One region of the Pseudomonas sp. GW456-E7 genome, then DNA from elsewhere that is predicted to be linked to it. Evidence: predicted binding sites of a transcription regulator. Region 1 holds the regulator's gene; each other region holds the start of a gene.
What was found. Region 1 encodes FliA, which starts transcription of late flagellar genes. Its sites were predicted from a motif close to CTAAAGTTTNNNNNNNNNNNGCCGNTAA; they were not measured.

Region 1 (5,750 bases):
CTCGAGGACGAGCTGCGCAAGACTCAGTCGCGGATCGTCACCGCCCAGGCCGAATTGAGCCTGCGCAGCGATGGCGAGAGCGACAATGCAACCAACCGCCAGCTGTTCGCCGGCTTGCCGTTGACCGCCGCCGAGCCGCTGATCGAACCGACCTACGCCGAACCCCGTCGCCCCGCACCAGCTGCTGTACCAGCGTCCGGTGGCGTGGACCCGCGCGCGTTCGACTCGATGCGCTTCGAGCTCAACAGTCTGCGCGAACTCATGGAAGTACAACTCGGGTCCCTGGCCTGGAACCAGCTGCAAGGCAGCCGTCCGGACCAGGCCAACCTCTGGCGTCGCCTGCAACGCATTGGCCTGTCTGGCCCGCTGTCGCGCGACCTGCTGGCACTGATCAGCGAAATCCAGGAGCCTCGTCAGGCCTGGCGCATGTTGCTGGCGCACCTGGCGCGCATGATCGTTACCCCGGACGTCGAGCCGCTGGAAGAGGGTGGAGTCATCGCCATGGTCGGCCCTGCCGGCATGGGCAAGACCACCACCCTGGCCAAGCTGGCTGCCCGTTACGTGCTCAAGTACGGCGCGCAGAACATTGCGCTGGTGAGCATGGACAGCTTCCGCATCGGTGCCCAGGAACAACTCAAGACCCTGGGGCGCATTCTCAATGTGCCGGTGACCCACGTCGATCCGGGCCAGTCCCTGGTGCAGGCGCTGGATCCATTGCTGCGCAAGCGCGTGGTGCTGATCGATACCGCCGGCCTGCAGGCCAGCGACCCGGCCCTGCGCATGCAGCTCGAAAGCCTGGCCGGTCGTGGCATCCGCTCAAAAAATTATCTGGTCCTGGCAACCACCAGCCAGAAACAGGTTCTAACCGCCGCTTATCACAGTTACAAGCGTTGCGGGCTTGCTGGCTGCATCCTGACTAAACTGGATGAAACGGCAAGCCTGGGCGAGGTGTTGAGCCTGGCCATCAGTCATGAGCTGCCAGTGGCGTACCTGACCGATGGCCCGCGGATTCCGGATGATCTCCATCTGCCGCGCCGTCATCAGTTGGTCAGTCGCGCCGTCAGCGTGCAAATGCAGGAAGAACCCAGCGAAGAAGCCATGGCTGACATGTTCGCTGACATCTACCACAGCCCGACCAAGCAGGTTGGCTGAGGTAATAATGAATCGTTTTTGTACCTACATCGATGGTCTGCCATGCATTGTTCCGTTTGTGAACGCGCAGCCAGTAATGTGGCCTCCGTCTATGCAAGACAAGGTAAAGAAATAACATGGGCAGCATGCATCCCGTACAGGTGATCGCGGTGACCGGCGGCAAAGGTGGCGTCGGGAAAACTAACGTGTCAGTGAACTTGTCCCTGGCTTTGGCTGAGCTTGGCCGGCGCGTCATGCTGCTGGACGCCGACCTGGGACTGGCGAACGTTGACGTTCGGCTGGGCCTGACACCCAAACGTACCCTGGCCGACGTGATCGAAGGCCGCTGCGAACTGCGCGATGTATTGCTGCAGGGGCCAGGCGGCATCCGTATCGTTCCGGCCGCATCCGGCACACAGAGCATGGTGCATCTGAGCCCTGCGCAACACGCAGGCCTGATCCAGGCCTTCAGTGATATCGGCGACAACCTCGACGTATTGGTGATCGACACCGCTGCGGGCATTGGTGAGTCGGTCGTCAGCTTCGTTCGCGCAGCCCAGGAAGTACTGCTGGTGGTGTGCGACGAGCCGACCTCGATTACCGATGCCTACGCCTTGATCAAGTTGCTCAATCGCGACTACGGCATGAACCGCTTCCGCGTCCTGGCCAACATGGCCCAGAGCCCGCAGGAAGGGCGCAACCTGTTCGCCAAGTTGACCAAGGTCACGGATCGCTTTCTCGACGTCGCCCTACAATACGTCGGCGCGGTGCCCTACGACGAAAGCGTGCGCAAGGCTGTGCAGAAGCAGCGCGCCGTCTACGAGGCCTTCCCGCGTTCCAAGTGCTCGCTGGCGTTCAAGGCCATCGCGCAGAAGGTCGATACCTGGCCGCTGCCTGCCAACCCGCGCGGGCACCTGGAGTTTTTCGTCGAGCGTCTCGTGCAGCAAACAGCAGGACCTGTTCTATGACAGCCAGCGGTTACAACCTCTACAAAAAATCGGCTCGTGATGCGCAGTACGAGCTGATCGAGCGTTACGCGCCGCTGGTTAAACGCATTGCTTACCACTTGCTGGCGCGTTTGCCGGCCAGTGTCCAGGTCGAAGACCTGATCCAGGCCGGGATGATCGGCCTGCTTGAGGTGTCGACCAAATATGACGCCAGCAAAGGCGCCAGTTTCGAGACGTACGCGGGCATTCGAATCCGCGGCGCCATGCTCGATGAAGTGCGCAAGGGGGACTGGGCGCCACGTTCGGTTCACCGCAATACGCGCATGGTCAGCGACGCCATTCGCTCGATTGAAGCGAAAACCGGCCGTGACGCTAAAGATCACGAAGTTGCGGCCGAACTCCAATTGAGTCTCGACGATTACTACGGAATTTTGAACGACACCCTGGGCAGCCGGTTATTCAGTTTCGACGATCTGTTGCAGGACGGCGAGCACGAAGGGCTGCACGAGGATGGCGCGAGTGCTCATCTCGAGCCGTCACGCGATCTGGAAGATGAACGCTTCCAGGCTGCGCTGGCGGATGCGATTGCCAATTTGCCGGAGCGTGAGCGACTGGTGTTGGCGCTGTACTACGACGAAGAGTTGAACCTCAAGGAAATCGGTGAGGTCCTGGGGGTCAGCGAATCTCGGGTCAGCCAGTTACACAGCCAGTGCGCGGCCCGCTTGCGGGGGCGTTTGGGGGAGTGGCGAGCGCGCTGAAGGCAGTGTGGGGACACTGCGAAAGAGACTGGTGTGGTGTTGAACTGCGCCGGTCCCGATCTGTTGTGCTCCAGACAGTCATTGAGTGCTTTGCCGGATTGATTGAAATGGCGCGTCCAGGTGCTGGGCGCGTTTAAGACTGCTTGGAGGTCGAATTGGACAAGAACATGAAAATCCTCATCGTTGATGACTTCTCAACGATGCGGCGGATCATCAAGAACCTGCTGCGTGACCTTGGGTTCACCAACACCGTCGAGGCCGACGATGGCACTACCGCCATTCCGGTGCTCAACAGCGGAAGCATCGACTTTCTGGTAACGGACTGGAACATGCCGGGCATGACCGGCATCGATCTGCTGCGTCACGTGCGTGCCGATGAAAAGCTCAAGCACCTGCCGGTGCTGATGGTGACCGCTGAAGCCAAGCGTGAGCAGATCATCGAAGCGGCCCAGGCCGGCGTTAACGGCTATGTGGTCAAGCCCTTCACGGCCCAGGCGTTGAAAGAAAAAATCGAGAAGATTTTCGAACGCATCGGTTGATGAGTGCGCCACGGGGGAGCTATGGGCAATAACGAAACTTCATTGGGCGATTTTGAGTCGACCCTGAAAAAACACGCCGTCGAATTGGTCGAGAGCCTTGAAAAAGGCAAGTTCGGCGACGCGGTGCAATTGATCCATGAGCTCAACCAGACCCGTGACCGCGGCCTGTATCAGGAAGTGGGCAAGCTCACTCGCGAACTGCATAGCGCGATCGTCAATTTCCAGATTGACCCGCACATGCCGCAAGCCGAAGAAGTGTCGCAGATCACCGACGCCACCGAGCGCCTGGGTTATGTGGTCAAGCTGACCGAGGCCGCGGCCAACCGCACCATGGATCTGGTGGAAAATGCCACGCCGCTGGTCAACAGCCTGGCGGAGGAAGCCCAGGCCTTGAGCACGGACTGGGGGCGCTTCATGCGTCGTGAAGTCGGTGCCGAAGAGTTTCGTGAACTGGCCCGGCGGGTCGACGGCTTCCTGGTGCGCAGCGGCACGGACAATCGCGCGGTGTCGGGCAACCTGAACGACATCCTGCTCGCCCAGGATTACCAGGACCTCACGGGGCAAGTGATCAAGCGTGTGACCCAACTGGTCACCGAAGTTGAAAGCAACCTGCTCAAGCTCGTGCTGATGGCCAGTCAGGTGGACCGCTTTGCGGGCATCGAACATGACCGTGAAGCGATGCTTGCTGAAAAAGATCCACAAAAACATCTCTCTCAGGGTGAAGGTCCGCAGATTCATGCCGATAAAAGAGAAGACGTTGTGTCCGGTCAGGACGATGTGGACGATTTGCTATCCAGCCTGGGATTTTAGAGTTTCAGGTTTTTTGGGTTTTTAGACCTTTAGGAGCACCCCCCTGATGAGCTTCGGCGCCGATGAAGAGATCCTTCAGGATTTCCTGGTTGAGGCCGGCGAGATTCTAGAGCAACTGTCCGAGCAACTGGTCGAGCTGGAAAGCCGTCCGGATGATGCGGATTTGCTCAATGCAATTTTTCGCGGTTTTCACACTGTAAAAGGGGGCGCCGGCTTCCTCCAGCTCAACGAGCTGGTGGAGTGCTGCCACATCGCCGAGAACGTGTTCGACATCCTGCGCAAGGGTGAGCGTCGCGTCGACTCGGAATTGATGGACGTGGTTCTCGAAGCGCTGGACGCGGTGAACAGCATGTTCAGCGAAGTCCGCGAGCGCAGCCCGATCACGGCGGCGACACCTGAACTGCTGGCGGCGCTGGCCCGTCTGGCCGAGCCGCAATCGGCTGACGAAGAGGTTGCTGCACCTGTTGCCGCCGTGGTTGAAGCGCCGGTGGCTGAAGCCGACTCAGGCGATATTACCGATAACGAATTCGAGCAATTGCTGGACTCGCTCAATGCCGTCAAGGCACAGGCCGAGGCGCCGGCAGTTGCCCACGCACCTGCAAGCGAGGCACCCGCAAGCGATGCGGCTGCCAGCGACGAAATCACCGATGCCGAGTTCGAGTCGTTGCTCGATCAGTTGCACGGTAAAGGCCAGTTTGCCGTCGATGCGATTGCGCAGGCTCCGGCTGCGCCAGAAGCACCGAAAGCGCCGGGCGACAGTTCCGATATTACTGACGACGAATTTGAAGCACTGCTCGACCAGTTGCATGGCAAGGGCAACTTTGCTGTCGAGGCGCTGGAGTCGGCCATTGCTTCGGTGCCTGCACCTGTTGTCCCAAGCGCGGCGGCGGCTGGCAGCGATCTGATTTCCGATCACGAGTTCGAAGCGCTGCTCGACGAATTGCACGGCAAGGGCAAGTTCAGCGAAGTCGGCACCGCGACGGCGGCCAACGGTTCGAACGCGGCTGTTGCGGCACCGGCACCGGCAGCCAAGGCGGCGCCGAAACCTGTGGCCAAGGCCCCCGAGCCAAAAGCCGAAGCGCCGGCAGCCGAAGCGCGGGCAGCCGCCGCACCGGTTGCTGCCCGCGCCCCGGCCGCGCCACCGGCAGAAAAACCGGCGAGCGAAGCCGAGACCACCGTACGCGTCGATACCGCGCGTCTGGACGAGATCATGAACATGGTCGGCGAGCTGGTGCTGGTGCGTAACCGCCTGGTCCGCCTGGGTCTCAACAGCGGCGACGAAGCCATGTCCAAGGCCGTGTCGAACCTCGACGTGGTCACCGCCGACCTGCAAACCGCGGTCATGAAGACCCGGATGCAACCGATCAAGAAAGTCTTCGGGCGCTTCCCGCGCCTGGTTCGCGACCTGGCTCGCCAGCTCAAGAAAGAGATCAACCTGGAACTGGTCGGCGAAGAAACCGACCTCGACAAGAACCTCGTCGAGGCCCTGGCCGATCCGCTGGTCCACTTGGTGCGCAACGCCGTCGACCACGGCATCGAATCACCGGAAGAACGCGAAGCCTCGG
Region 2 (5,750 bases), on a different contig from region 1:
GATTGCTGTCAGAGCGGCTCGGCCGGCGAACTGCGCGCCTTGCGCAGCGAGGGCAGTGTGGTCGGCGAAGGCATGACCATCCTGACCGCCTGTAAAAAGGAAGAGCCGGCGATGGAGGGCGCGCAACACGGCGTGTTCACTGGACTGTTGCTCCAGGCCCTGCACGGCGGAGCAGCGAACATCCTGGGCAAGATCACACCCGGCAGCCTCTATTCGTTTGTCGACAACGCCCTCGACGCCTGGGAACAGCGCCCGGTGTTCAAGACCAACGTCTCGCAGTTCATTTCCCTGCGCGAAGTGTCGCCGCTGATCCCCAAGGAGATCCTGCGCAAACTCCCCGAATGGTTTGCCGAAGCGGAGTCGGTGTACCCCCTCGCCCCCAGCTTTGAGCCCACCGAACCTGAATTCAACCCGGAACACGGCGACGTCTTCGCCCAGTTGCAAAAGTGCAACCGCCACAGCCTCATCGAACCGGTGGACGCCGAGCATATGTACTACGCCGCCATCCACTCCACCGGCTGCCGCCTCACCGCCCTCGGCGCCTACTACCGCGAACTCGCGATCAAGGGACATTTCTGATGCCAGTGTTTATCAGCTACCGCCACATGGACCGCGCCTACGCGATCAACATCAACACCCGCCTGCTGCAGGCGAACATCAAGACCTACCTGGATGTGCTGGACCCCGAATCCCAGACCACCGACGACATCACCGGCGTGATCACCCGCAACATTAGTGAATGCACGCACCTGCTGGCAGTAGTCTCGGAGAAAACCGCGCTGTCCTGGTGGGTGCCGTTCGAAATCGGCGAGGCGACCATCACCCACCGACGCATCTGCTCGTTCAAGACCGGCCCGACCGAGCTGCCGCTGTACCTGGACAAATGGCCGAAGCTGACCAGCGACCGGGACATCGACTTCTTTATCGATGCCTATCGCAACGAAACGACGCTCAAGCGCTCGATGTCACTGGAATCGGTGACCGGCAGCGAGTCGGTGCGCAGCGTCAACAAATCCAATGCGGATCGCTTTCACGCCGAGCTCAAGTCCCGAATCATCCGTGGGTTCTGACGTCACTCTGCTCCCCGATCCGTCCTCTTGACCGGTCGGGGTTTCTCTCACCCATCATCTGTAGGAGCGAGCTTACTCGCGATGGACCCATAGGCAGCGCTTTTACCACGCTTATACGCGTCATCGTTAACTGAAGTTGATTGCTAGAGAGTCGCTTGAGAAACCAACAATCAATCGACTGACTTAAAAGAAAAAACCTATCGTCAGATATGGGGTTTTTCCGCTCTTGCAAAACCAATTATTACTCCACGCCCAATTGGCGAACACACTTTCAGCACATTGCATGCCCCACCAACATCACTGAAAACCAGCAAACACCTCTCTGTTTATCGCCCTTCGATCTAAAGAACTGTTAACTATAACAGTAGATAAAGGAAAACAGCTCACCGACTATATCAGCAGAGGAATGCTGAGAACTTGAGAGGTCTGGGTGAATGAATTAACCCAGCTATTCATCGCGTTGTTTCTTCGTTGGCTACCAGCTTGGCTGCTTGAGTGGAGGCAGCCTGCCTAACAATCTCAACACGAGAAACTCATATGAACGTTAAAGATTTCGATAAGAAGTACAATGCGAAAAAAATGGACGGAGCGGTCCGTGCGTCAATGAAATTGGAGAATTTAGAAAAGCCATTCGACTTTCATTCTTTGTATGGCAGCCTCAGCTCCGAGCTCCGCTACATTAATGCTACATCCACGGACGGATATTTAATTTTATTTTTTATCCCGATTAGCTGGGGCAAAGGCAGCCATGTTTTAGAACCTCACTCAGAGGTTATTAAATTTGAGCCAGGCAAGGAAATCCCACCCGAAAGATTGTGGTATGCCCAGCGGGGGAAAATATCGATTACAGACAGTACCGATAACAACTTTCAAGGCACGTTTGTTTGTTATGAAAGTTCCGACACCACTAAGGAGAGGCCCGCATTAACAGAAGGAAAATTCAGGATCAACTTCAATTCAGCCGATAAATAGCCTGAATATTTTATAGCGTCCGCACTCACCCAAGCATCGCACCCAGCTGCAAAAATGCCCGTATCGCTAGATACGGGCATTTTGTCGTTACGCGAGATCCATGACAGGGAAATCAGGGCGTCACGGCCGGGCGCCAGACTCACCCGGCTTCGGCGCTGGATCATCGAACAGGTTCAACCGTTCGCGCAGTTCGTGAGCCGGCAGCGGTTCCTTGTCCGCCGGCAACGCATTTGGATCGACCGGTGTGGCCGGCGCGCCGTCCGGAGCAGTCGAACCTTGCGGTGCATCGGGAGCTGGCTCCGCGCCTTGCGAACCTTCGATGGCACGCTGGGCTTTCTTGGTCAGCACCACGATGTCGATACGGCGGTTGACCGGGTTGAACGGATGCTCGCGATCAAACAACGCCGACGAGGCATAACCGACCACGCGCGCCACCTGTGCATCCGGATAGCTGCCCGCCACCAGCGCACGCCGTGCGGCGTTGGCACGGTTGGCCGAGAGTTCCCAGTTACCGAAATCACCGGTGCCGGTGTACGGCTTGGCATCGGTGTGACCGCTGATGCTGATCTTGTTCGGCACCGCCTTGATGGTGTCGGCCATGGCCAGCAGGATGTCTTCGAAATACGGCTTCAAGCGAGCTGAGCCCGAGTCGAACATCGGGCGGTTTTCCGCGTCCATGATCTGGATACGCAGGCCGTCCGGGGTAATTTCGAACAGGATCTGGTCCTTGAACTTCTGCAACTGCGGATTCTCATCAACTTTGTTCTGCAGTTCTTGCAGCAACAGTTCGAGACGTTCCTTTTCGACCTGCTCGGCCATGCCTTCGACCTGGTCGGTATCGATGGTGACCTTGTCCGGCTGCGGCTGGGACTTCACCTCAGGGTTGAGGGTGTTTTCCGGCGCCAGGGTCGGCGTGCCGCCCAGATCGATGATGTAGGGCGTGCCGCTTTCGGAAAAGCCGATCGGGTCCTTGAAGTAACCGGCGATGGCGATCTTCTGTTCCGGCGTGGCGGTGGACAGCAGCCACAACACCAGGAAGAACGCCATCATCGCCGTGGCGAAGTCGGCGAAGGCGATTTTCCAGGCGCCCCCGTGATGCCCGCCGGCGTAGCGCTTGACGCGCTTGATGATTATCGGCTGGTTATTTTCCATTTCTTAACGACCACGAACCGCTTGTTCCAGCTCGGCGAAGCTTGGACGGTGCGCCGGGTACAGAACCTTGCGCCCGAACTCAACGGCCAGCGATGGCGGCATGCCGGAAGCCGAAGCCACCAGCGAGGCCTTGATGGCTTCGTAGACGTTCAGCTCTTCCTTGGCATCGTGGGCCAGGGAATGGGCCAGCGGGCCGAAGAAGCCGTAGGCGGCGAGAATACCGAAGAAGGTACCGACCAGTGCCGCACCCACGTGCAGGCCGATGGACTTCTGGTCGCCCTCACCCAGCGAAGCCATGGTCACCACGATACCCAGTACCGCCGCGACGATACCGAAACCGGGCATGGCGTCGGCGATGCCGTTGACCGCGTGAGATGGGTGCTCCAGGTCTTCCTTGAGGCTGAACAGTTCCATGTCGAACAAGCCTTCCAGCTCGTGTGGGGCCATGTTGCCGGAGGACATGATGCGCAGGTAATCACAGATGAACGCGGTCATGCGCTCGTCCTTGAGGACCGTCGGGTACTTGGCGAAGATCGGGCTCGCGGCGGCATCTTCGATGTCGCCTTCGATGGCCATCATGCCTTCGCGGCGGCTCTTGTTGAGGATCTCGTAGATCAGGCCCAGCACTTCAAGGTAAAAGGCGTGGTTGAAACGCGAGCTGAACATGCCCAGGGACTTCTTGAGCACGTGCATCGTCATGTAGCCGGGGTTGGCCTGCAAGAATGCGCCGAGGGCTGCACCGCCAATAATCATGACCTCGAAAGGCTGGATCAGGGCGGCAATCTTGCCGTGGGAAAGCACGTATCCGCCGAGCACGCTCGCGAATACGACGATGATGCCGATAATTTTAGCCATAGGTTAGGAGAGCACTTACTGAGTCGGGTTCAAGGTCATATTCGGAAGTTAAAAAATCTCTTCTTCTACTTATCGGCAAAACTGCGCCAGACTATAGCCAGTTCAGGCGAAAAGCTAATTTGACCCCTTCCGGGCACAGGTATTGTTGACGATGATCGCCTCCCACCATGGTTAACGAAACGAACGTTCCAACACCAAAACCAACGACGCTCGAAGGCTGGGTCAAGCTGCTCGATGGCGTGCGCTTGCCGGTTCCGCAAGCCAGCCACGACCGGGTCTGCAAGGCCATCCGCGACAATCGCAGCTCGCTGCGCGATATCGCCGACCTCATGCAAGGCAGCCCCGCCCTGGCCTTGAGCGTGATTCGCGAAGCCAACCGGCACACTCACGGCGGCATGACCGAGCCGGCGGAAAACCTCGAGATCGCGATCAATCGCCTCGGCCTGAAACGCACCGAAGAATTGCTCGCGCGGCTGCCCGCTGAACCCCAGTCCGAAATCCCCAAAGCCTTGCGTCAGCTGCAGATGATCAGCCAGCACGCCACGCAACAGGCCAATGGTTTTTTTGCCAGTCGCCTGGCGCGCCTGTGGCAGGACATCCACTGGGGCAGCCTGCTGTTTCTTTCGCCCCTGTGGCCTTTGGCGCTGACCCATCCAAAACTGCTCGAAGACTGGGAACTGCGAGTCATCCATAAAGGTGAGTCGGCACGTAAAGTCGAAAAGCAATTGTTTGGCGTACGCCTGCTGGACATCGGCCAGGCGCTGGTGGAGGTCTGGCGCTTGCCGATCTGGGTGCAACAGGGCTATCGCCTGTTGCTCACCGAGCAGCGGGAGCTGGTGAAAGTCCTGCGCATCGCCCGTGACAGCGAGCACCCGTTGCGCCAGCAGAACCGCCTCGATGACGATCCGACCCTGCGCCGCTGGCTCAATCAACCGGCCAATACGGTGCTGCTGGCCAACGGGCTGGCGCTGTCGGCACAACACGCCTGGGACAGCCCGCACAGTGAACGCTGGCAGTACCTGACCAGCCTTTACCTGCAAATGCCGATGGATGAGGTGCAACAACAACTGCACCAGCAAGCCGCCAACAGCGCGCGCCATCACGCCATGCCCGACCTCTGGCACCCCGCCGAATCGCTGATCTGGCCGTGGGGCATGAACCGTATCCACGCCGGACTGCTGCCGGCCGCGGCCCCCACTGCCGAAGATCTGGCGAAATGGCGCAAGCAATGCGCCGAATTGCTGGCCGAGCCGAGTCGTTTCACCAACGCCATGCACTTGACCATCGCCGCCCGGGACGCCCTTGCAGCCTGCGGCATGCGTCGGGTGATGATCCTGATGGCCGACCGTACCCATGCCAACCTGCGCGTACACCAGACGGCCGGCCTGCCGAAGGAAACGGCCGGGCTGAACTTCGTGGTGAGCCAGAGCAACGTATTGCAACGCCTGCTCGCGCAACAGGCCCAGGTCCGCCTGACACCGGCCAACAACGCGCAATTCTCGGCCCTGCTGCCCCACAGCCTGCGCTCACAGTTCAGCGGCGAACACCTGCTGCTGCGCTCGCTGGTCAACAATGGCCGGGTGATCATGATCGTCGTGGCGGATCAGGGCGGCGGGCCGTTTTCGGAAGTTTCCGTACAGGCCTTCGGCAAAACCGCGCAGTGCATCGAAAAAGCCCTTCACAGCTTTAGCCACCGTGGCC
Region 3 (5,750 bases), on a different contig from region 1:
ATCGACGACAAAGGCGTTGTCCGTTCGCAGATCATCAACGACCTGCCGCTGGGCCGTAACATGGAAGAGCTGCTGCGTCTGGTCGACGCTCTGCAATTCCACGAAGAGCACGGCGAAGTCTGCCCTGCCAACTGGAAGAAAGGCGACAAAGGCATGAACGCTTCGCCAGAAGGCGTTGCGGCTTACCTGACCGAGCACGCTGCCGCTCTGTAAGGCGCACGCTGCAGGTAAAAAAAACCGGCCGTCGAGGCCGGTTTTTTATGCGCGGGAATAAATCTGCGACTGAAATCCCTGTAGGAGCGAGCTTGCTCCGGGCGGCGTTCCGACGATGGACTCAAGAACACCGCGGGGAACCAGAACGCCCGCGTTATCGTTAACGACCATCGCGAGCAAGCTCGCTCCTACATTGATTCGTGAGTGCCATCAATCGTTGAAGTCTTCCCAACCACCCATCTGTTTCCAGCGATTGACGATGCCGCAGAACAGCTCTGCCGTCTTCTCGGTGTCATAGCGCGCCGAGTGGGCCTCGCGACCGTCGAAGTCGATGTCCGCTGCCTGACACGCCTTGGCCAGCACGGTCTGGCCGTATGCCAGGCCAGCGAGCGTCGCGGTATCGAAACTGGAGAACGGATGGAACGGATTGCGCTTCATGTCCAGGCGCGCAACCGCCGCGTTCAGGAAGCCCAGGTCGAAGCTGCTGTTATGCCCGACCAGGATCGCCCGTTTGCAACCGTTGGCCTTGAGGGCCTTGCGCACGCCGCGGAAGATATCGTTCAGGGCCGACTCTTCACTCACGGCCATGCGCAGCGGGTGATCGAGCTTGATCCCGGTGAATTCCAGGGCCGCCGCTTCGATGTTCGCACCTTCGAATGGCTCGACACGGAAGAAGTAGGTGTGATCCGGGTAGACAAAACCCTTTTCATCCATGGCGATGGTGGTCGCGGCGATTTCCAGCAGGGCGTCGGTGGCGGAGTTGAAGCCACCGGTTTCTACGTCGACGACAACCGGCAGGTAACCACGAAACCGTGCGGCCATTGGATGACGGGAACCGCCACCGCCGCCATTGCCTTCCAGTTCGTCGTCGAAATGGTCTTCACTCACGCGTGTTCCTCCAGCAGGCGCCAGCGCAGTTTTTCACCGGCGCGCAGCGGGATAACGGTCAGCTCGCCAAACGGCAGGCTGGCAGGGGCGGTCCATTCTTCGCGGACCAGGGTGATGCGATCGGTGTTGACCGGCAGGCCATAGAAACGCGGGCCGTTGAGGCTGGCGAAGGCTTCGAGCTTGTCCAGCGCATTGCGCTGCTCGAACGCTTCGGCGTACATCTCGATCGCCGCATAGGCGGTGTAGCAGCCAGCGCAACCACAAGCGGCTTCCTTGGCGTGCTGGGCGTGGGGGGCCGAGTCGGTGCCGAGGAAGAATTTTTCGCTGCCGCTGGTGGCGGCGTCGAGCAGGGCTTCCTGGTGCGTATTGCGCTTGAGGATCGGCAGGCAGTAGAAATGCGGCCGAATCCCGCCCACCAGCATGTGGTTGCGGTTGTACAGCAGGTGATGCGCGGTGATGGTCGCGCCAACGTTGGCCGAAGCCGAGTTGACGAACTGCACGGCGTCAGCGGTGGTGATGTGTTCGAACACCACTTTGAGCGTCGGGAAACGCTCGACCACACGTCGCATGTGCTCGTCGATGAAGATTTTTTCGCGGTCGAACACGTCGACATCGCCACGGGTGACTTCACCGTGGATCAGCAACGGCATCCCGACTTCGGCCATGGCCTCGAGTGCAGGGAAAATCTTGTCGATGCTGGTAACACCAGAGTCCGAGTTGGTGGTCGCGCCGGCCGGGTACAGCTTGGCGGCGTGCACGAATCCGCTGGCCTTGGCCTCGCGGATCTCTTCAGGCTGGGTGCGGTCGGTCAGGTACAGGACCATCAGCGGCTCGAACGGGCTGCCGGCAGGGCGGGCAGCGAGAATCCGCTGGCGATAGCCGTCGGCTTCGGCCGCGTTGCGCACCGGTGGAACCAGGTTGGGCATGATGATGGCGCGGCCAAAGGTGCGCGCGACATCCGCGACGGTATTGGTCAACACGGCACCATCACGAAGATGAATGTGCCAGTCGTCGGGACGCAGCAGGGTCAGGCGGTCGGACATGAGGGGATTCCAGGCGGGTCAAACTCAAGGGAATGCTACCGGAAAAGACTCTTGCAGGCACTCGCTATCAAGTTTTGCCGCAAGCTTCCGATATCCAACAGGTATGCCGTAAACATGTGTGTGTCGGTCTTTTTGTTGTAGAAGCCAGTGGAGCCTCCCGTGCGCCAGCGTTATTTAGCCTTGCTCAGTGTGTTTGCCAGCCTTCCCGCGATGGCGCTCACTTTTCAGACCCGCCTGGAGAGCATTGAGTGGACGGTCGAAGGCGACAAGTTCGAATGCCGCCTGACGCAGCCGATTACCGACTTCGGCTCGGGTGAGTTCGTGCGCAAGGCCGGTGAGCAGGCAACGTTTCGTCTGAAAGCCTATAACCCGATGATGGGCGGAGGTTCGGCGACCTTGCTGGCCGCTGCCGCACCGTGGCAACCGGGGCGCGACGATATCAACCTGGGCACGGTGAGGATCGGCAGCGGCAACGTGTTGTTCAACAGTTCACAGGCGCAGGCCGGACGCCTGATCAGCGGTCTGATGGACGGTCGCAGCCCGGTGGTTCGCCGTTCCTCGGGAGATGGCCGGGTGTCGGAAGTGCGCTTGCTGCCGGTCAGGTTCACCCAGGCGTTTGCCGATTATCAAAGCTGCGTGGCCAAACTGTTGCCGCAGAACTTCGAGCAGGTGAAACAATCCCAAATTGGCTTCCCTGGCGGCGGGATCGAGCTCGACAGCGCCGCGAAAGCCAAGCTGCAGGTGATGCTGGAGTACATGAAGGCTGATCCGACGGTCAATCACATCGAGCTCGACGGTCACTCCGACAACAGCGGCAATCGCCTGACCAATCGCGACCTGTCGCGGCGCCGGGCCCTGGCAGTGATGGAGTTCTTCAAGGCCAACGGCATCCAGGAGTCGCAAATCACCCTGCGTTTCCATGGCGAACGTTATCCGCTGGCGCCCAATACCAACAACGCCAACCGTGCGAAGAACCGTCGGGTAGCGGTACGTCTGGAGCGGGGAGCGCCCGCGGAACAAGTCGCCCCGCAGGCGACGAAAGCGGCCACTTCGGCAACGTCCTGACCCTTCGGTCATCGTCGCGCTCTCGACAGATTCTGTCGCTTGGTCGTCATAAGCTGTCGCGCCTCTGTAAATTATCCTGCATGAGCGGTAGACTTCACGGCTTTCCGTAGAACCCCGTGGAGTGATGGCATGGCGGACGTAAACAAGGTCGTTCTGGCGTATTCCGGCGGCCTGGACACTTCGGTGATCCTCAAGTGGCTGCAGGATACTTATAACTGTGAAGTGGTGACCTTCACCGCTGACCTGGGTCAGGGCGAAGAGGTCGAACCTGCACGCGCCAAGGCTCAGGCCATGGGCGTCAAAGAGATCTACATCGACGACTTGCGCGAAGAGTTCGTGCGCGATTTCGTTTTCCCGATGTTCCGCGCCAACACCGTTTACGAGGGCGAGTACCTGCTGGGTACTTCCATCGCTCGTCCGCTGATTGCCAAGCGCCTGATCGAAATCGCCAACGAAACCGGCGCTGACGCCATTTCCCATGGCGCCACCGGCAAGGGCAACGACCAGGTTCGTTTCGAATTGGGCGCGTACGCCTTGAAGCCTGGCGTGAAAGTGATTGCTCCCTGGCGCGAATGGGACCTGCTGTCCCGTGAAAAGCTGATGGACTACGCCGCGAAGCACGCGATCCCGATCGAGCGTCACGGCAAGAAGAAATCCCCGTACTCCATGGATGCCAACCTGCTGCACATCTCCTATGAGGGCGGCGTGCTGGAAGACACCTGGACCGAGCACGAAGAAGACATGTGGCGCTGGACCGTTTCCCCGGAAAACGCTCCAGACAAGCCGCAGTACCTGGAACTGACCTACCGCAACGGCGACATCGTCGCGCTGGATGGCGTCGAAATGACGCCGGCCACCGTGCTGGCGACCCTGAACCGTATCGGTGGCGAGCACGGTATCGGTCGTCTCGACATCGTCGAGAACCGCTATGTGGGCATGAAGTCCCGTGGCTGCTACGAAACCCCTGGCGGCACCATCATGCTGCGTGCCCACCGTGCGATCGAATCGATCACCCTGGACCGCGAAGTGGCTCACCTCAAGGACGAGTTGATGCCCAAGTACGCCAGCCTGATCTACACCGGCTACTGGTGGAGCCCTGAACGTCTGATGCTGCAACAGATGATCGATGCGTCCCAGGTCAACGTGAACGGCGTTGTGCGCCTGAAACTGTACAAGGGCAATGTGATTGTCACTGGCCGCAAGTCCGACGACTCGCTGTTCGACGCCAACATTGCTACTTTCGAAGAAGATGGCGGCGCGTACAACCAGGCGGATGCTGCGGGCTTCATCAAGCTCAACGCCTTGCGCATGCGCATTGCGGCGAACAAAGGTCGGAAGCTGTTCTGAGACCTTTGAGCTCGTGATGGGTGCCTGAGCTCGTCCTTGACGAGGTCAGGCACCTGAAAACGGGGTGTGATGCCAGTTACTGCGATGTTGGGTGCATTCGTTGCCGCTCACGGTTTCCTGTCCATTTCCTTCCGATGGTCTGTCTGGCTCTACGCGTTGTTGTTTGCCGGTTGCCCGGCTTGATCAATGACCGTCAGCCTGTGCGAGGCCGGATCGTAGGCAATGTAATAGGCGGAGCAATGCTTCCGGCTCTGCCTGGAGTGTTTGAGCGCACTGGCCTTCAGTAAGGTCTCTGAAATGGCACAAGTGACAAACAGAATCACGTACGCCATCTTTTCCCGCGGTTTCTGGATTTTTTCCAGCAGCGTTTCAAATTCAACCTCCTTGCTCATACCGCGTGTATCAACGATGCACAGGTTTTTTACAGATTCCGGTAACTGAAGTTGATGCTGAACGAAGACGGTGCTGTGCAGGCCCATCTCCGTTGGCGGGTCCTGTGCACCGCAGGGCGACCGAGCTGGCTGCTGGCCATTCGTTGACGTTTCCGTAGCGGGATTCCCTGACAACTTCCCGGATGCTTTTTTTTCCGACCGCCCTGCATCTTCCATCGCTTTCATGAAGTGTTTTCCCTTTTCAAAGTCGGAAGGCGCATACAGTGATCGGTAGTTGAAGTTGAGTGTCGCGAAAAAAAGTAAAAGTAAATAAAACGGAAAGCTGATCAGAAACCAGACGTAGAGTTCTCTTTCCTCTTGGTCAAGGAAGGGGAGAGAAACGGCGGCCGAAGTTTCAGAGAGTGTTGCGAATATCGCAATGATTGTCATTGGGTTGGTGATTAGCTTTCTGCCATGTTCTGTACTCATGTTGAATTCTCATTTTTTGAGTGTTTTTTGAAGTTTGTTTGATGTGGCTGTATTGGAGTTTTTTATGATTGCTGGTGGTGCTTTAATGATTGCTCAAAAAATATAATTCGCTGTAAGAGTAATTGGATGTCTGGTGTGTGATATTTCTGGTGTGAATGTTGAGTGCGAAAATATCAGTTACGTTTTAGTGCAGAAGTTGATACTTGTGTTTGTCAGGGGGCGGCTGTTCACGCTGGCTTTTGGAAAATTCTGTTTGTAAATCGATAGAGTGGTTTGCTGAAAACTGCACCACCATGACGCTGATACAGTTTTCAACTCATTCCGCTCGAGGGAT
Region 4 (5,750 bases), on a different contig from region 1:
CCACCCGGCTTCAACGTGCTGTGGATGCGCAACAGGATGTCCTTCTTCACCTCGGCGGAGAAGTAGATCAGCACGTTGCGGCAGAACACGATGTCGAACTTGCCGAGGCCCGCGTAACTGTCCAGCAGGTTGAACGAACGGAACTCCACCCGGCTCTTGATCGGCGCCTTGATCGCCCAGCGTCCCGGCCCTTTCGGGTCGAAATAACGCTGCAGGCGCTCGGGCGACAGACCGCGGCCGATGGCCAGGCTGTCGTACTCGCCGGTCTTGCAGTTGTTCAGCATGGTGCCGGACAGGTCGGTGGCAACGATCTGTACGCCCATCCTCAACTGGCCCATGTTGACCCGTTCGAACTCGTCGATGGACATCGACAGCGAATACGGTTCCTGGCCCGACGAGCACGCCGCCGACCAGATACGCAGGCGCTGGCCGGGGCTGGCCTTGATCGCTTCGGGCAGGACCTTGTTCTTCAAGACTTCAAACGGGTAGGTGTCACGAAACCACAGGGTTTCGTTGGTGGTCATTGCATCCACCACCTGTTCGCGCAAACCGCTGCGCGGCTGGGTCTGCATGCGCTGAACCAGCTCACCCAAAGACTTGATGCCTTGCTGTTCCATCAGTTTGTTGAGACGGCTGGAGACCAGGTACTGCTTGTTTTCACCGAGCAAAATGCCACAGGCTTTTTCCAGGAATACCCGGAACTGTTCGAAATCCAAATTACCCGTAGACAATGATGCCGCCTCTTAAATCGTGTTGACTGCCAGGGGCGCAGGCCCCTAGCTGATATCTGCTGCTTTGATCCGGTCGACTACCCGGGATGCCAGGTCATCAGGACGGAACTTGGCCAGGAAGTCATCGGCACCGACTTTCTTGACCATCGCCTGATTGAATACCCCCGACAACGAAGTATGCAGGATGATATGAAGCTTTTGCATGCGCGGGTCGTTGCGGATTTCCGCCGTCAGGGTGTACCCGTCCATCTCCGGCATCTCGATGTCGGAGATCATCATCAGGAACTCTTCTTCCGGCTTCTTGCCCTCGTCGACCAGTTTGCGCAGGTAGTCCAGCGCTTGCCGACCATCGTTCAACGCCACCACTTCGACGCCGACCGTTTGCAGGCAACGCGTGACCTGCTTGCGCGCCACCGAGGAGTCGTCGACCGTCAGCACGCGCAACGAAAGCGCCTTGTGCTGGGTTTCGACATCCACCACGCCGACGGAAATCGCTTCCGGCGTAGGTGCCACTTCCGCGAGCACCTTCTCGACATCGATGATTTCCACCAACTGATTGTCGACCCGCGTCACCGCCGTGAGGTAGTGATCGCGTCCGGTGCCCTTGGGTGGCGGATGGATCTCCTCCCAGTTCATGTTGACGATGCGCTCCACCGAGCGCACCAGGAAACCCTGGGTCTTGGTGTTGTACTCCGTGATGATCACGAACGGATTGTTCTTGTCCTTCAACGCACCGGAGCCGGTCGCCATCGCCAGATCAAGGATCGGAATGGTCGCCCCCCGGATGTTCGCCACGCCGCACACGACAGGACTGGACTTGGGCATCAACGTCAGCTGAGGGCATTGCAGCACCTCCCGAACCTTGAATACGTTGATCCCGTACAGCTGCTGGCCGTCGAGACGGAACAACAACAGCTCAAGGCGATTCTGCCCCACCAGTTGCGTGCGCTGGTTTACCGAATCCATTACACCAGCCATGCCCAGACTCCTACACCAACGCCAAGTGTTGTTGCGACGCGCCTTCATCACTAAACGGCACGGCGCTTGCTTTTTTAATCGTTATGAACACAGAACCGACATTTTTTCGACGCCTGACCACACCCTATCGCAAATTGCTGGGCGTGCTGGCGGCTGTTTGCCTGTTCAACGCTGGCACCCCTGCCCTTGCTGACGCGGTTACCTTGCCTGACATGCTTATCGGCGTCACTCAGGGCTTTCTTGAATTCACCGTAGAAGACTATCTGGCAACCAGTCAAACGGAAGGTCGCTACGAGATCCAGGTCAACCCGCTCGACCCGCGCATGCACATGCCCATGTGCGACAAGGAATTGACAGCAACCCTCGAGAGTCCCAAGCCGCTGGGACGGGTCACGGTCAAGGTCCGCTGCGAGGGCGCCTCCCCCTGGACTGTGTTCGTACCCGCTCAAGTCCGCCTGTTTCGCGATGTCGTGACCACCGCCCGGCCACTGCGTCGCGCCGCCATTGTCGAGCCCGGAGATGTGGTGCTGCGCGAGCGCGATATCAGCCTGATCAGCCAGGGCTACCTGACGTCCCTCGACCAGGCGATCGGGCAGCGATTGACCCGACCAATGGTCACCGACCAGGTGATTACCCTGGTGCATATCGAACAGGCCGAGGTGATCCGCAAGGGTGATCAGGTGGTGATTACCGCCCGCAGCGGTACGCTCAGCGTGCGCATGCCCGGCGAAGCCCTGTCGAACGGCAGCCTGAGCGAACAGATCCGGGTGAAAAACCTCAACTCCCAGCGAGTCATCAAGGCGCAGGTCATGGCGCCGGGGCAGGTGGAAGTGTCCATGTAAGGCGCTCTGCTCATCGGAATGTGGCGCTTGCCGCGGCTGTTCCCTAGACTGTGCTCCATGCAGGGCAAGCGCTGACGCGCGCGAGGTTCATTGAAAATGAGCCTAAAGTTTTCCAGGGAATGGCCGAAACCATGGCAAGCGTCCAAATTCCCAGAGGTTTTTTATCATGGTCATCGATTTCAGCCGTTTGAACAGCTCCTCGCCCCTTACGGGCAGTACACGTACCAGCGCCAGCAAGGAAAGCGCCGAAGCCGGCAAAACCGCGCCGCTGGAATCCGCGGCCGAACAGGCCGGTACCGTCAACAGCGGGGAATCGGTACATCTCAGCAATGAGGCTCAACAGTTGCAGAAGGTCACTGACAAGCTGCGCGATCAGCCTGCCGTCGACAAAGCCCGCGTGGCCGAGTTGAAAGCAGCGATTGCCGATGGCAGCTATAAAGTCGACAGCAACCGTGTAGCCAGCAAACTGCTCAACTTCGAAGCCCAGCGCTAGGCCACCGCCGGCGCCAGGCTTTTGGACGCTTAAAACCCAAGGCCAGCCATGCACGACACTCATTTACTGCAACTGATCACCGACGACTTTGCTCCAGCGCAACATCTGCTGGAATTACTGCAGACCGAATCCCTCGCCTTGCATGGCCGTGACATGCCATTGCTCGAGGGCATCCTGGCGCAGAAACAGGCATTGGTCGTCCTGCTCGAACAGCATGGCCGCAAGCGCAGTGAAATCCTCGCCAGCCTCAACCTGCCGACCAACCGCGGCGGGCTGGAGCAACTGGCCAGCCAGTCGAGCATTGGCGACCAGTTGCTGGCGCAAAGTGACGTGCTGACCGATCTCCTGGCCCAGTGCCAGGCCATCAACGCCAACAACGGCCAGTCGATCCTCACTCAGCAGGCCGCTACGGCCACCCAGCTGAAAATCCTTACAGGCGGTGAAACTCCGGCGCTTTACGATGCCAGCGGAACATTCTCCAAGCTTGCTAAGCCGCGCCCCCTCAGTCAGGCTTAGGCCGCTCAATGAGCCCGCTCTATCCAAGACGCGAAAGATGCTGGCAGAATGCTGGCCAGCCGTAGTCAAATTTTGCCTGGAGATTGATTAACCGTGTCCAATGCCTTATCCGTGGATGATGCTCCGCAGCCACCCAAGGTGCTCTCCACGCCCTTGGAAATCTCCAGCAACCTGCGCCAGCTGCTCGAAAGCCATGACCCGCTGATCATCACGTTCCACGAGCGCAGCCAGCGCTTCCAGAGCTATCTGGTGGATCTGGACCGTGACAGCAACATGATTGCCCTGGACGAAATGATCCCTCGTGATGGCGAGCGCTACCTGATGGCGGGCGAACCTTTCAGGGTCGAAGGCTTCCACGAAGGTGTGCGCATTGCCTGGGAAAGCAACGGCCAATTGAAGATCGACGAATCCGGTGGCAGCCGCTGCTATCGCGGCGCCCTGCCCGATGAAGTGGTGTACCACCAGCGCCGCAATGCGTTCCGCGCGGCACTGAAGCTGGCACAACTGGTCAACGTCAATCTCGACGGCGAAAAACTCAAGGCCCCCATCAGCGGCAAGCTGCTGGATATTTCCGCTACCGGCTGCAAACTGCGTTTCGACGGCGACATCACGGGCAGCCTGCAACTGGGCCAGGTGTACGACCGCTTCAGCGCCGACCTGCCCTTTGGCAAGATGACTGCTCCGGTCGAGTTGCGTTATCTGCACTTTGAAGAAAAGATCTCCACCACCTTCGCCGGCGTTCGCTTCCACAACATGAGCGGACTGGTGCAGCGTCAGGTCGAACGCTTCGTCTACCAGTTGCAACGAGAAGCGCGCCGCTTCGACAAAGACGACATCTGATAGAGCCTCCACAAAAAACGGGCAGTCCCTTGCGGTGACTGCCCGTTTTTTTTGTGCCCGGCTTTAAGGCCTGGCCTCGCTGAAGTTAGGGTCCCGCCCTGTATCAGGGTCTTGCGGCGGCTGATCGGTTTCAGTTTCGGTGACGGCTTCTGGTTCTGGCTCAGGCCCGGTACTCACCGGAGTGTGCATCTGATCCTGCACCACCTGTTCATCAACACGCGGGTCGAGGCAGGCCACCAGTGGCGAACTCGTCATATTGTCCGGCATGGCCACGTGATGCAGCGGTGCGTCGTCGACCTGATGCAGGTTGGTCACCGCTTTCGGGCGAATCCGCCACACCAGCACCAAGGCGAAGAAACTGAAGAAGGCATAAAGCATCTGGCTGCCGAACAGCTTCATCAGCACACCTGCCACCAGCGGCCCGATACTCGCACCCACACCGTAGGTCACCAGCAACATCGCCGTCAGGGACACCCGGCGATCACCTTCGACGTGGTCATTGGAGAACGCCACCGCCAACGGATACAGGCAGAACTGCACCAGCGAGCAGAGGAAGCCGGCGATGAACAATACCTCCAGCGGCACCTGCGGCATGATCGCCAGCGGCAGTGCGGCCAGTGCCAGGCTGAACGCGAAACTGCGGATCAGCACCGCCCGGTCGTAGCGGTCGGACAGCCAGCCCAACGGCCACTGCACCAGCAGCCCGGCAAAAATGCAGCTACCCATGAACAGACCGACCTGCTCCGTGGACAACCCTTGCTGCGAGGCATACAGCGGCGCCAGACCGTAGAACGAACCGACAATCAGGCCCGCCCCGAGCACCGTACTCAATGATTGCGGGACACGCTTGATAAAGAACCGTGGCTCCATCGGTGCAGGATGCAAGGGTGCAGGGTGAATCCGCCGGGTCAGGGCCACAGGCACCAGGCACAGGGCAAAACACAGGGCGACCAGCATCAGCAGCTCCAGCCCCAGCGCCGGGTGCATGACCAGAATCAGCTGCCCCAGCACCAGGCCCAGGTACGAAGCGATCATGTAACCGCTGAATACCATGCCGCGCTGATTGGCATCGGCCTGCTCATTGAGCCAGCTCTCGATCACCATGTACTGACACATCATGCCCAGACCCACGATGACCCGCAGGAACAGCCAGGCCGGCAGCCAATCGACCAGGCCATGGCCGAGCACCGCCGCACCGACGATCCCCGCACAAGCCGAGTAGGCCCGGATATGCCCGACCCGGGCAATCAAGCGGTGACCGATCTTGCCCCCCAGCACCAGGCCGAAATAGTTGGCGGCCATCAACGCACCGACCCACAGGCTGTCGACATGGTCGGCCGCCAGGCGCAA

Region 2: a site for FliA is predicted at 4,119-4,146, ahead of motA (flagellar motor stator protein MotA). Genes of this name have one in related genera too.
Region 3: a site for FliA is predicted at 2,211-2,238, ahead of AC07YV_RS03535 (flagellar protein MotY). Genes of this name have one in related genera too.
Region 4: a site for FliA is predicted at 2,654-2,681, ahead of flgM (flagellar biosynthesis anti-sigma factor FlgM). Genes of this name have one in related genera too.

What each region holds. Positions count from the first base shown of each region.
Region 1 covers NZ_JBWKZB010000002.1:12,995-18,744, reverse strand. Annotated here, with positions in the region: gene flhF (flagellar biosynthesis GTPase FlhF) at 1-1,152, shown strand, start outside; gene fleN (flagellar synthesis regulator FleN) at 1,269-2,099, shown strand; gene fliA (RNA polymerase sigma factor FliA) at 2,096-2,836, shown strand; gene AC07YV_RS01570 (chemotaxis response regulator CheY) at 3,004-3,375, shown strand; gene AC07YV_RS01565 (protein phosphatase CheZ) at 3,397-4,185, shown strand; gene AC07YV_RS01560 (chemotaxis protein CheA) at 4,232-5,750, shown strand, end outside.
Region 2 covers NZ_JBWKZB010000001.1:191,032-196,781, reverse strand. Annotated here, with positions in the region: gene AC07YV_RS00840 (caspase family protein) at 1-579, shown strand, start outside; gene AC07YV_RS00835 (toll/interleukin-1 receptor domain-containing protein) at 579-1,070, shown strand; gene AC07YV_RS00830 (hypothetical protein) at 1,608-2,042, shown strand; gene motB (flagellar motor protein MotB) at 2,163-3,194, opposite strand; gene motA (flagellar motor stator protein MotA) at 3,198-4,049, opposite strand; gene AC07YV_RS00815 (HDOD domain-containing protein) at 4,217-5,750, shown strand, end outside.
Region 3 covers NZ_JBWKZB010000003.1:142,999-148,748, reverse strand. Annotated here, with positions in the region: gene AC07YV_RS03550 (peroxiredoxin) at 1-213, shown strand, start outside; gene rnt (ribonuclease T) at 424-1,101, opposite strand; gene pyrC (dihydroorotase) at 1,098-2,144, opposite strand; gene AC07YV_RS03535 (flagellar protein MotY) at 2,304-3,209, shown strand; gene AC07YV_RS03530 (argininosuccinate synthase) at 3,339-4,556, shown strand; gene AC07YV_RS03525 (hypothetical protein) at 4,706-5,416, opposite strand.
Region 4 covers NZ_JBWKZB010000013.1:54,206-59,955, reverse strand. Annotated here, with positions in the region: gene cheR (protein-glutamate O-methyltransferase CheR) at 1-731, opposite strand, end outside; gene AC07YV_RS11160 (chemotaxis protein CheV) at 777-1,709, opposite strand; gene flgA (flagellar basal body P-ring formation chaperone FlgA) at 1,793-2,551, shown strand; gene flgM (flagellar biosynthesis anti-sigma factor FlgM) at 2,718-3,044, shown strand; gene AC07YV_RS11145 (flagella synthesis protein FlgN) at 3,093-3,560, shown strand; gene AC07YV_RS11140 (flagellar brake protein) at 3,654-4,400, shown strand; gene AC07YV_RS11135 (MFS transporter) at 4,464-5,750, opposite strand, start outside.